Regions from separate parts of the Neobacillus sp. S1115 genome, predicted to be linked through region 1. Evidence: riboswitches for the same ligand, from Rfam matches in the RefSeq annotation. Region 1 holds a riboswitch; the other holds the start of a gene.

Evidence for each region. A riboswitch is a leader RNA that binds a small molecule or an ion and turns the genes downstream of it on or off. The one in region 1 is predicted to bind S-adenosylmethionine.
Region 2: it holds a riboswitch for S-adenosylmethionine, as region 1 does, so the genes downstream of both, ACZ5B7_RS25465 (methionine ABC transporter ATP-binding protein) here and ACZ5B7_RS06610 (methionine ABC transporter ATP-binding protein) in region 1, are expected to answer to the same signal.

The regions. Positions count from the first base shown of each region.
Region 1 is NZ_AP038275.1:1,357,783-1,363,847, forward strand. It holds gene ACZ5B7_RS06600 (vWA domain-containing protein) at 1-231, shown strand, start outside; gene ACZ5B7_RS06605 (NAD(P)/FAD-dependent oxidoreductase) at 313-1,428, shown strand; SAM riboswitch class I at 1,621-1,730, shown strand; gene ACZ5B7_RS06610 (methionine ABC transporter ATP-binding protein) at 1,829-2,842, shown strand; gene ACZ5B7_RS06615 (methionine ABC transporter permease) at 2,832-3,506, shown strand; gene ACZ5B7_RS06620 (MetQ/NlpA family ABC transporter substrate-binding protein) at 3,526-4,365, shown strand; gene ACZ5B7_RS06625 (hypothetical protein) at 4,466-4,684, shown strand; gene narI (respiratory nitrate reductase subunit gamma) at 4,864-5,559, opposite strand; gene narJ (nitrate reductase molybdenum cofactor assembly chaperone) at 5,575-6,065, opposite strand, start outside.
Region 2 is NZ_AP038275.1:5,173,071-5,179,135, reverse strand. It holds gene ACZ5B7_RS25480 (nuclease-related domain-containing protein) at 1-444, opposite strand, end outside; gene ACZ5B7_RS25475 (SCP2 sterol-binding domain-containing protein) at 833-1,189, shown strand; SAM riboswitch class I at 1,271-1,373, shown strand; gene ACZ5B7_RS25470 (O-acetylhomoserine aminocarboxypropyltransferase/cysteine synthase family protein) at 1,443-2,759, shown strand; SAM riboswitch class I at 2,885-2,991, shown strand; gene ACZ5B7_RS25465 (methionine ABC transporter ATP-binding protein) at 3,114-4,139, shown strand; gene ACZ5B7_RS25460 (methionine ABC transporter permease) at 4,132-4,797, shown strand; gene ACZ5B7_RS25455 (MetQ/NlpA family ABC transporter substrate-binding protein) at 4,813-5,643, shown strand; gene sufC (Fe-S cluster assembly ATPase SufC) at 6,017-6,065, shown strand, end outside.

The sequences.
Region 1 (6,065 bases):
GAATTTTCCTATACAAAAGTGAAGGAACTCATCAAGCACCAAAAGGAGAAATATAATTGGGAGTTTATCTTTTTGGGGGCAAACATCGATGCTAAGGAAGAAGCGGGCTGTCTTGGGATTGATGTTGAAAATGCCTTTAACTTCGAAGCATCTGAAAAAGGTGTTGAGATTATGTATAATATGGTGTGTGAGCAAGTAATGGAGAGAAGGCAGCGCACAAAGGAACTTTAAAGCAGTAGTGTATTTGTTGTAATATATATAGTATCTACTTTGCTCAGTCTGTAAGACTGAGTTTTTGTATTGAGGTGAGTTATGCAAAAGGTAATTGTAATTGGGGCAGGAATACTCGGAGCATCCACTGCTTATCACCTTGCAAAATGGGGGGCCGAGGTTATCATAGTGGACCGGCATGTCCCCGGTCAAGCCACTGACGCAGCTGCGGGGATTGTTTGCCCATGGTTGTCCCAACGGCGTAATAAAGCCTGGTACCAGTTGGTTAAAGGTGGAGCCCGGTATTATCCAGAATTAATAGCTCAGTTAGAAGCAGATGGGGAAAAAGATACGGGTTATAAACGAGTTGGGGCATTAAGTATTCACACTGATCCAGCAAAGTTGGAAAAGATGGCAGAACGGGCACGGACCCGTTGGGAGGATGCTCCCGAAATCGGCGAAATAACAATTTTATCTCCAACTGAAACGAATCGACTTTTTCCGCCGTTGTCCAATGAATATGGCGCGGTTTATGTTAGTGGCGGGGCACGTGTAAATGGCCGAGCATTGCGTACTGCGCTTGTAGACGCCGCAGTCAAGAATGGAGCCCAAGTTGTTAAAGGGGATGCTTCATTAATTAGTAGTGATAATAAAGTCCAAGGAGTTAAAGTATCAGATAGGTCATTTTTTGCTGATCAAGTCATAGTCACTGCAGGAGCGTGGGCAAAGGAACTTTTGGATCCGCTGGGAGTTGAATTTTTGGTAAGGCCACAAAAGGCGCAAATCATACATCTACATATGCAAGATATGGACACAAATTCGTGGCCTGTAATCATGCCACCATCCGATCAATATATTCTATCCTTTGAAGGTGGGCGTGTCGTCATTGGAGCAACTCATGAAAATGATGCTGGATTTGATAATCGGGTAACGGCTGGAGGTGTCCAAGAAATCTTAAATAAAGCTTTGGCAGTTGCTCCAGGACTTGCCAGTGGAATGATATTGGAAACTAGGGTAGGTTTTCGTCCTTTTACTCCCGGTTTTCTTCCCATTATTGGAGCTATTCCGAATTATGAAGGAATCTTATTAGCCAATGGTCTCGGTTCATCAGGATTAACCAGCGGACCATACTTAGGGGCAGAACTCGCTAAACTAGCACTCGGAAAACAATTGGAAATTGATATTCATAACTATGATGTTGCTGGTGCTCTAGCCTAATGTTATGCACAAAGAGCTTTTCATGCGAAAAGCTCTTTTCTAATCGAATAAAAAAATTTTTAAATTAATAATAAGTTGATATGACAATATTGAAAACGCTATCGGGTAAATTGCGCTATAATTTAGATGATTGACAAAACAAAAATAGATTTGTACTATCTTAATATAACTTAATTATTTGTTAATTTAATTTTCTTATCCAGAGCGACCGAGGGACATGGCCCGATGACGTCCGGCAACCCCCGATTGGGAAGGTGCCAATTCCTGCAGAATGACTGTACTATCATTCTGAAAGATAAGCCGAAATTCTATTTAATTTCGACGCCCCTTTCAGAATGAATGGGGCTTTTTGTTTGGGTATAAAGTCTAGTTTAGATATCGGAAAAATGAGGTAATCAGTATGATTGAAATAAAGAACCTTAGTAAAATTTATAAGACAAAAAAGGGTGAAGTAAAAGGTGTTGACAATGTTTCACTAACCGTCCAGGAAGGTGAAATCTTTGGTATTGTCGGCTATTCAGGCGCCGGAAAAAGCTCCCTGCTCAGATGTATTAATCTATTAGAACGTCCCACATCGGGAAGTATTATGGTTGATGGCACAAACCTTACCTCCCTTAAAGGCGAGCAACTACGTTCAGCTAGGCTTAAGATTGGTATGATTTTCCAACACTTTTATTTAATCAGTCAAAAAACGGTTTACGAGAATATTGCGTTTTCTTTAAAAGCGGCCAACATGCCAAAAGAACAAATTAAAATTAGAGTAGAGGCACTCCTTGAAATGGTCGGCCTTTCTGATAAACGTGATGTCTATCCATCCCAACTCAGCGGTGGTCAAAAACAACGAGTCGGTATTGCAAGGGCTCTCGCAAATAATCCGAAGGTGCTTTTATGTGACGAAGCAACATCTGCACTTGACCCTACGACAACAAAGTCGATACTCAATCTATTGAAAAAAATCAATAAAGAACTTAACATCACCATTGTATTGATCACTCACGAGATGGATGTTGTAAAAGAAATCTGCAGCCGGATGGCAATTATGCAGGAAGGACGAGTTGTGGAGGAAGGTTCGGTATATGATATTTTTGCCAACCCGCATACAGAACTTACAAAAGAATTTATTGAGAGTGTCGTGACCCTTGAAATCCCGGAAGTCATTCTAAAAAGCTGCCAGGGGCCAATAATAAAAGTTACCTTTAAAGGTAAGGTGGCGGGAGAGGGAGTCATTTCTGATACTCTTCAACAATTTAACGTAAAAGGGAATTTCCTCCATGGCTCGATTGAATACATTCAAGAGTTGCCGCTTGGTATTTTCATAATGGAGCTAAAGGGACAAAAAGAAGAAGTCCAAAAAGCCCTTCAATACATTGAGAACCGGGCAGCACAGGTGGAGGTGTTACACAATGGGCTTTGATTTTGCACATCTGATGGAGCTTATTCCGGATATTAATAAAGCATTTTTTCAAACCATCTATATGATTGCGATTTCGTTGGTCGTATCGACGATAATCGGATTGCCGGTTGGGATATTGCTTTACATAACCGATAAAGGATTGTTTATGGAAAATCGAGCCGTCCAGAATGTCCTGGGTTTTATTGTCAACATGGTCCGGTCGATTCCTTTCATTATATTATTGGTGGCATTGCTCCCACTGACAAACATACTCGTAGGGACTACCATAGGCCCAACTGCCGCCAGTGTTTCGCTATCGGTTGCGGCAATTCCGTTTTTTGCAAGGATTGTTGAAAATGCATTGAGAGAAATTGATAAAGGAGTAATCGAAGCAGCTATTGCCGCCGGGGCAACCCCGTGGATGATTATAAAAGATGTCCTATTACTTGAAGCAAGATCCGGCATTATCTCAGGTGTCACTTTAACACTCATCAGTTTAGTAGGATTTTCCGCTATGGCCGGAACAGTCGGCGGCGGCGGTATTGGAGACTTGGCGATTCGCTTCGGTTATTACCGGTACGACAATACCATTATGATTTCAACAGTTTTAATCTTAATTATTTTAGTTCAGGTCATTCAGCTTCTTGGTGACTATATCGCCAAAGTTGTAGATAAAAGAAGATAAATAAAGGGGAGAAATTATTATGAAAAAATGGTTAACAAGCATTCTATTACTTTGTGTAGTCTTTGCACTAGCTGCTTGCGGTAGCAACACTGAAAAAGCAGCCAGTGGAAAAGAGAAAGCAACAGAATCAAAAGAAATTAAAATAGGCGCGACTGCCGGCCCATATAGCGACATGGTAACAAAAGCGATTAAACCAGGCCTAGAGAAAAAAGGCTACAAAGTTGAAATTGTTGAATTCAGTGACTATATCCAGCCAAACAAAGCATTAAACAATGGCGATATCGATGCAAACCTTTTCCAGCACACGATTTACCTTCAAAATTTCGCGAAAGAAAACAACATGGATTTAACAGCACTTATTTCTGTGCCAACTGCACCAATGGGAATTTATTCAAACACAATAAAATCGATTAAAGATGTAAAAGAAGGGGCAACTGTTACACTTCCAAACGACCCGACAAATGCAGCACGTGCTTTGAACACACTTCGTGATGCAGGACTTATCACTATCAAAGCAGATGCGGATCCACTAAAAGTATCTGAAAAAGACATCGCTGAAAACAAGAAAAACCTTAAGTTCCAGCCAATCGAAGCAGGCCAGCTTCCACGCTCTGTTGAAAGTGCAGATTTAGCTGCTGTACCTGGAAATTTTGCTCTTGCTGCAAAAATGAATCTGTTAGATGCATTAACTCTAGAAGACATGGCAGACAATTACCGTAATATTGTCGCAGTAAAAACCTCCAACAAGGATTCACAGTTATCAAAAGATATTAAAGCTGTTGTTGAATCAGCAGATTTTGAAAAAGTGATTGATGACCAATTCAAGGGTTTTGGAAAACCATCTTGGATGAAAAAATAATTGTCAGCAAAGCAGGATATGGATTTTAATTCCATATCCTTTTTATGTTGGATATACAATAGCCTAATGGTGAATCCTATGATAAAAAGGAGGATGCCAGATGGGTTTTTTTAAAGGAAATGAAGAAAAGGAAAATCTAGAAGCGGTTCTCAAAGATTCTCTAGAAATAGAAGAAGATTTGATGCGTACATATTTAATTACCGCCGAACGGGTTCATGACGATGATGAGCTAAAAGAACGTCTAGAAAACTTTGCGGAAGGGAATGCGAAGAGGACAAAACAGCTAATTGATGAGTTAAATGAAACAAAAGAGACTTAAGATTTACAAATTTATTAAATGAATGAGTCCTATCATAACAAGGCTTTATCAAGTAGATAAATTAACATGGAAAAGCAGTGCAGTTTTCAGTTGTGAAATGCACTGCTTTTATTGTTGTATTGTTAATTCTTAAAAAAGAACGGTTATATCAGGTAAGGCAAAACCTTCTTAAACTAGTTCTACCTGCTATTCTTATTATAACCATTTCTTGATCGGTACTGTTGCGGAGCACGTGAAGGATACCTTAATGGAAAACTGAACATATGGACTAGAGTTGTAAATGGGATAGCAGCAAATAAAATAAACGCTACAATGATATGAATTTTAAAGAGCAAGGGCACCCCAAGCATTAAATCCGACCTTGGATGGAATGTGAACAAACTTCTGAACCATGGTCCGATTGATAAACGGTATTCGTATGCCCCTACGGTTGTATTATAGACGATCGTCATATATGCCCCAAGCCCTGCAACTAATATAAGCCATATGATGGTGAAATAACTTGTCCCGGTAGTATGGGCACGAACCCTTGGTGAATTGAATTTTCGAATCAGCATCAAAACTAGCCCAATTACCACCATGAGACCCGCAAGACCACCTCCTGCTATCGCAAAGAAATGATAGATATGGTCTTTGACTCCGAGTGCATTGTATACACGTAGTGGAATTAATACGCCCATTACGTGTCCAACAAAAGCAAAGATAATCCCATAGTGAAATAGGACAGATGCAATTCCCAATCCTTTTTTTTCAAAAATTTCTGTTGAAGGCGCAGTCCAACTTTTGCCACGGAAAACAAAACGATAAAATGTTGCAATAATTAGGATTGTTCCGCAAATATAAGGAAAAATTGTCCACCAAAATACAACTTCCATCATAGCCCCTCCTTTTTAGCGATACATCAATGGATATGGCAACTCATCCAGGTCAGCATCTTCCCGAAGTCTTTCTAAAGCAGAGATCTCTTCTGCATTCGGAGTTTCAAAAACATACATCATCCCTAATTCAAGCACTTTCTTGTAAGGATTATCCTCAGGAAGATTTGTTAAGATCCGGTCAACGGCATAGGCAATTCTTCTTGAAAGTTTGTTGATTTTTTCCTCTTCGGGTACAACCGCCAAAAGTTCTAACAACATAGGGATATAATCTGCCATATCATGTCCAATGTAATCAAGTCCGGCTTCAGATATGAGTTTTTGTAATTGGATAAGAGCAAAACCGCGTTTTCTGCTGTCTCCTAGTTCATGTGCAGTTAAATATAGATTGGTTCCTTCCTTATAATCAAAGGTCTCTACATATAGCTGCTCCAATTGCACCGATGGCATTTGATAGAAGGGAGAAATTCTATTCAATACTTCCTTTTGAATATCCTCTGATGTGA
Region 2 (6,065 bases), 2.4 Mb from region 1:
TAACAGGTCTGCCAATCTCTCATGGCCACCATTAAGGTTTGATGGGATATTTTCTAATTTTCTTATGAAGCGATTGAGTTGTGTTGGGTAAATAACATGATTGTTTTGAGGAGCATTGTATAAGGCGAACGTGGGGTTAATATGAACCACGTAGGATTCAACCGGCAAATTAAATCTGTATTCGTCGAGAAGCTGCCGCAGCTTTGACTCGCTCCGAATTAATTGAAGGATAGGGTCGTCAATTTCGGTATCATTTTTACAAAAACGGTCGGGATCAGATTTATAAATATAGTCTCCTTCAAAATTTTTAACATCAATCAGGTAAATTGTTTTTTGAAAAATAATAATAGTATCGATTTGAAAGTATTTTCCTTTCAATTTAAAGAGCAAGTCATTTAATACGATGCAGTTATTCTTCAATCCTTCGGTAATAGCATCAAACATCACTTCTCCTTGATAGCCTTTTTCAAGAGAGTAATACTGTAATACTTTCTCCTGTCTGTATCAGCAAGTGCCATACGCGGGTTTAAGGCACGTAACATAAGCAACTCCTTTGGTACTCCGCGCGATTTTTTTGGTATAGGCATAGTCCGCATCCTCTCAAATAATTAAAAATACCCATATCCAATTTTACTTCAACTTACTGAAACGCAAATTAGAATGTATGAATATTTTGTTAACATTACCAGCATCCAGCATAGTCCGACATATTTCTCGGGAAATGTTAATATTTCCCCACCCGTCCGAAGATAATGTCGAGCAATTCATAAAGGAATAGGCGAATCGCTGCTGAATAGTAATTGGTATAGACGTGGATTCCGGAGTGATTAAAATGATAGAAGAGGTTAATAGCTTTTTAAAAACATTAAAAGACCAAGGCCATATTCTTCCGCTAATTCAGCACGCAGAACTTAGGATTAGCCTAAGCACCACCGAACAGCAATCGGTTCAACTGGTTATTAAAAACGGGGAAATATTCGCCCTCTATGACTCACACTCGGATCAGGCAAATTGCCAAATCCACGGCGGCCCGCAAGAACTAAAGCAACTTCTCGGGGGGCAAGAAAGATTAAGGGTACTGCAACGGAATGGCGCCCTGAACGTAAAAGGCGCACTAAGGACCATATTACTACTGGAATCACTATTTTATTTAACTAAAGGTCAGACAAATCTTGCCAAAATAATTTAATCAAAGGTATTGACTCGGAATTAAAGTTCAGGTATTATTTTTTTAGAATATTCAAGCAACGAACAGCAAACTAAATATACATTCTTATCAAGAGCGGCGGAGGGACTGGCCCGTTGAAGCCCGGCAACCGGTGGACCACACGGTGCTAAATCCAGCAGAGCAAACGGGCTCTGAAAGATAAGAAGAGCGGAGAACCCCCATCTTCTTATAGGAAGCATGGGTTTTATTTTTATATTGGGAGGGAATAAGAACTATGTCAGAAAAACAAAAGAAGTTAAGGTTTGAAACATTAAGTGTTCACGGTGGACTCTCACCAGACCCTGTAACAGGAGCACGGGCGCTACCTATCTATCAAAATAACGCCTACCAATTCAAAAGCACAGAGCATGCCGCCAATCTATTCGCGTTAGCGGAACCTGGGTACATATATACACGGATTCACAATCCAACGACAACTGTTTTTGAAGAAAGAGTATCGCTTCTAGAAGGCGGCGTTGGCGCACTGGCAGTGGCAAGCGGTATGTCTGCCATCACATTGGCCATCTTAAACATTGCCGAAGCGGGTGATGAGATTGTTGCTGCATCCAATCTATATGGTGGAACGTATAATCTATTTGCAGTGACCCTGCCTAAATACGGGATTAATGTGAAGTTTGTCGACCCAGAGAATCCGGAAAACTTCCGTGCCGCCATTACGGAAAAAACAAAAGCTGTTTTCGCTGAAACGATCGGCAACCCAAGCTTAAGAATCCTGGATATTGAAAAAGTAGCCAATATTGCTCATGAAGCAGGGGTTCCTCTTATCGTGGACAATACCTTTGCAACACCATACTTGTGCCGTCCAATTGAGCATGGCGCTGATATCGTCGTTCACTCCGCAACCAAGTGGATATTAGGTAATGGAACAACTACAGGGGGCATTATTGTCGACGGAGGCAAGTTCGATTGGAATTCACCGAAATTCCCTGGCTTAACAACGCCAGACTCCAGCTATAATGACCTTGTTTATGCAGAGGCACTTGGACCAGTTGCTTATATTATTAAAGCACGCGTACAGCTTCTCCGCGACATGGGGCCGGCTTTAAGCCCGCAAAGCTCATTCCAGTTTGTTCTTGGGTTAGAAACGCTTCATGTACGGATGAAAGAGCATGTCGCCAACACCAAAAAGGTAGTGGAATACTTGCATAATCATCCTGCGGTTGAATGGGTTTCTTATCCGGGGCATCCATCACATCCTGACTATGAATTGGCACAAAAATATTTACCTAAGGGCGCTGGTTCAATGGTTGTATTTGGCATTAAAGGCGGAAGAGAAGCCGGTGCGAAATTAATCGATGCGATCACCCTATGGGCGCACGTGGCTAATGTCGGCGATGCCAAGAGCTTAATTATCCACCCAGCAAGCACCACACACCAGCAGCTGGATGCGGAAGGATTAAAGTCAGCGGGTGTTTCTGAGGACTTGATCCGTCTATCCATTGGAATCGAAAATGTTGAGGACTTAGTGGAAGATTTAGAGGACGCAATCGAAGCTGCAACAGGCTTAACATCTTTAAAAACCAATGCCTAAATTTTCCTTAAATAGTTTTTTGAAAATGTAGAATTTTGTCGTTGACACTACTATCTAACCGTGATACTATTACTTTCATAATAATAGTATTAATGCATGTATAATTAAATATAGGATAGCTTTTGCTCTTATCAAGAGAGGTGGAGGGATGTGCCCTATGAAGCCCGGCAACCGTCAATTTTATTGAAATGGTGCCAATTCACACAAAGCCTGCGGCTTTGAAAGATGGGAGAAAGGATTCATTTAATAATGATGCCTTTCTGCCTTTGCAGAGAGGCTTTTTATTTTACTAAAATAGAATTCTTTCATGAAAATTATCAAATCCTATAATAAGGACAAGAAGTAGGTGATTCAATGATTTCCATTAAAAATGTACGAAAGATTTTTTCTACCAAGCAGGGACAGTTAAAAGCTGTTGATGAAGTAAACCTGGATATAAAAGAAGGAGAAATCTTTGGTGTGATCGGATATAGCGGGGCTGGTAAAAGTACCTTAATCCGCATGTTAAATGGCCTTGAGCTGCCTACGGGTGGAACTGTCAACGTGGCTGGCCGGGAGATTTCAAAAATAAAGGGTGCAGAGCTTAGAAAAGCCCGTCAGGAAATCAGCATGATTTTCCAGCACTTCAATCTACTTTGGTCAAGAACAGTTAGCGAAAATATCTCTTTTCCATTAGAGATTGCCGGTGTGAGCGCACCGGAAAGGAAAAAACGAGTTGAAGAGTTGATCAAGTTAGTTGGCCTTGAGGGCAGAGGTGACGCCTACCCTTCACAGTTGAGCGGCGGGCAGAAACAGCGGGTCGGGATTGCCCGGGCCCTTGCCAATAACCCAAAGGTGCTGTTATGTGACGAGGCAACATCAGCGCTCGACCCGCAAACAACAGACTCTATTCTCGACCTTTTAGTGAATATCAATAAACAATTCGGCTTAACGATTGTGCTGATTACTCACGAAATGCATGTCATCCGGAAAATCTGTCATCGAGTAGCGGTCATGGAAAGTGGGCGGATTGTGGAGCTTGGTCCGGTGCTTGATGTATTTAAAAACCCTCAGCAGCCGATTACGAAACGGTTTGTCCAGCAGGTAACCGAACCGGAAAAAACAAAGGAAACAGCAGAGCATTTGCTAGAGCGCTATCCGCATGGAAAGGTCATTCAACTATCGTTTCTTGGGGAAGCAACAGAACAGCCATTAATCACACGTGTGATTCGTGATTTTGATGTCGTAGTAAATATTCTCCAAGGGAATATTTCTCATACGCAAAACGGGTCTTATGGAACATTATTTATTCATTTGGATGGCCAAGCTAATGAAATTCAGAAAGCCATCGATTATATTCACTCGCAGCAAGTGGGCGTGGAGGTGATCAGTAATGGCTGACTTTATGGAATTAGTTAAGTGGGATGAGCTGTTACTGGCAACACGTGAAACGATCTATATGACCGCCATCTCGGTCCTTGCGACATTTATTTTGGGCTTGCTGCTTGGCCTGCTGCTATTTCTAACGAGTAAAGGAAACATATGGCAAAGCCGCGGAGTAAACATTATTATTGCTGGCTTTGTAAATATTTTTAGATCCATTCCCTTTATTATCTTAATTGTTTTATTAATCCCTTTTACTAAAGTTCTCGTTGGGACAATGCTCGGTGCCAATGCTGCACTGCCGGCACTGATTATTGGAGCAGCTCCGTTTTATGCTCGAATGGTGGAAATCGCCCTTAGGGAGATTGATAAAGGTGTGATTGAAGCATCCCAATCAATGGGTGCAACACATGGACATATTATTTTTAAGGTATTAATACCAGAATCCTTGCCAGCATTAATTTCTGGGATTACCGTTACGGCGATTTCACTTGTTGGTTTCACTGCAATGGCTGGGGTCATTGGAGCTGGTGGACTTGGCCATTTTGCCTATCTAGAAGGCTTTCAACGCAACAGGCCAATGGTTACATTAGTGGCAACAATTGCTATTTTAATCTTAGTTTTTATTATCCAATTTATTGGAGATTATTTTACAAAGAGAACAGATAAACGTTAACAGGAGGAGTAAAAAATGAAAAAAGTTCTGGGTTTGATCTTCATTGCGTTTACCGTATTTGCCTTAGCGGCCTGCGGCGGTGCAAAAAATGATTCAGCAGATAAAGATGGGAACAAAAAATTAGTTGTTGGTGCAACTGCTGTACCACACGCAGAAGTACTTGAAGCTGCAAAGCCAATATTGAAGAAAAAAGGTATTGATTTGGAAATTCAAGTTTTCCAAGACTATATTCTGCCAAACGTAGCATTAAAGGATAAAGAAATAGATGCAAACTATTTCCAAACACCTGGGTATTTAGATCTGCAGATGAAAGAAAATAAAGATTTTGATTTTGTCAGTGTGGGCGGGGTTCATAAAGAACCAATCGGCATTTACTCAAAAAAGTATAAAAGTCTAAAAGATCTTCCAAATGGTGCAACCATTATTATGAGTGATTCTTTAAGCGACCACGGCCGTATCCTGCCGATTTTTGAAAAGGCTGGATTAATCAAGCTTAAAGAAGGCGTTGGTGCAAACGCAAGAATAGATGATATCGTTGAAAATCCAAAGAACCTGAAGTTCCCTAAATTAATTGAAGCAAAATTATTAGCATCTTCCTTCGAAAACGGTGAAGGTGATGCGGTTGCCATTAATACTAACTATGCATTAGAAGGCGGCATTGATATTGGAAAATATGGTATTGCCTTTGAAGGCAGTGACGTGGTTCCAGCCAACCTTGTAGTAGTTCGTTCAGAAGACAAAGACCGTAAAGAAATCAAAACACTTGTAGAGGTTCTTCAATCGAAAGAAATTCAAGATTTTATTAAGGATAAATACAAAGGTGCTGTTATTGCGGCAACCGAGTAATTATTAAATATGTAGCAATATTGCAGAAAAGTCAGTGAGGATTCACTGGCTTTTCTGCATTCATTACATGAAAGCTCATTAAGTAGTAAAAAATAGATGCCATAACCACCCATGGCATTTTAGCAAAAAATAAGGTATCATTTTATTCGGGCTTGTATTACATAAAAAGTCTTTATCTGAATTTTCTTTAAAAACTTCCTGCTATTCTCATTTAGCATGTTCTTAGTGAAAATACATGCTAGTTATTACTATTAAAAAGTTGCTAACAAATTTCATTTGTTATAAGATTGTAATGAGAATAAAGTGAGAATGAATGCGGAAGATCTTAAAAAATCTGTCTGCAAAGATACAATACATTTTCGGAGGTATGAATATGGCTGGATCAACTTTAACAATTAAAGATCTGCACGTAGCAATTGATG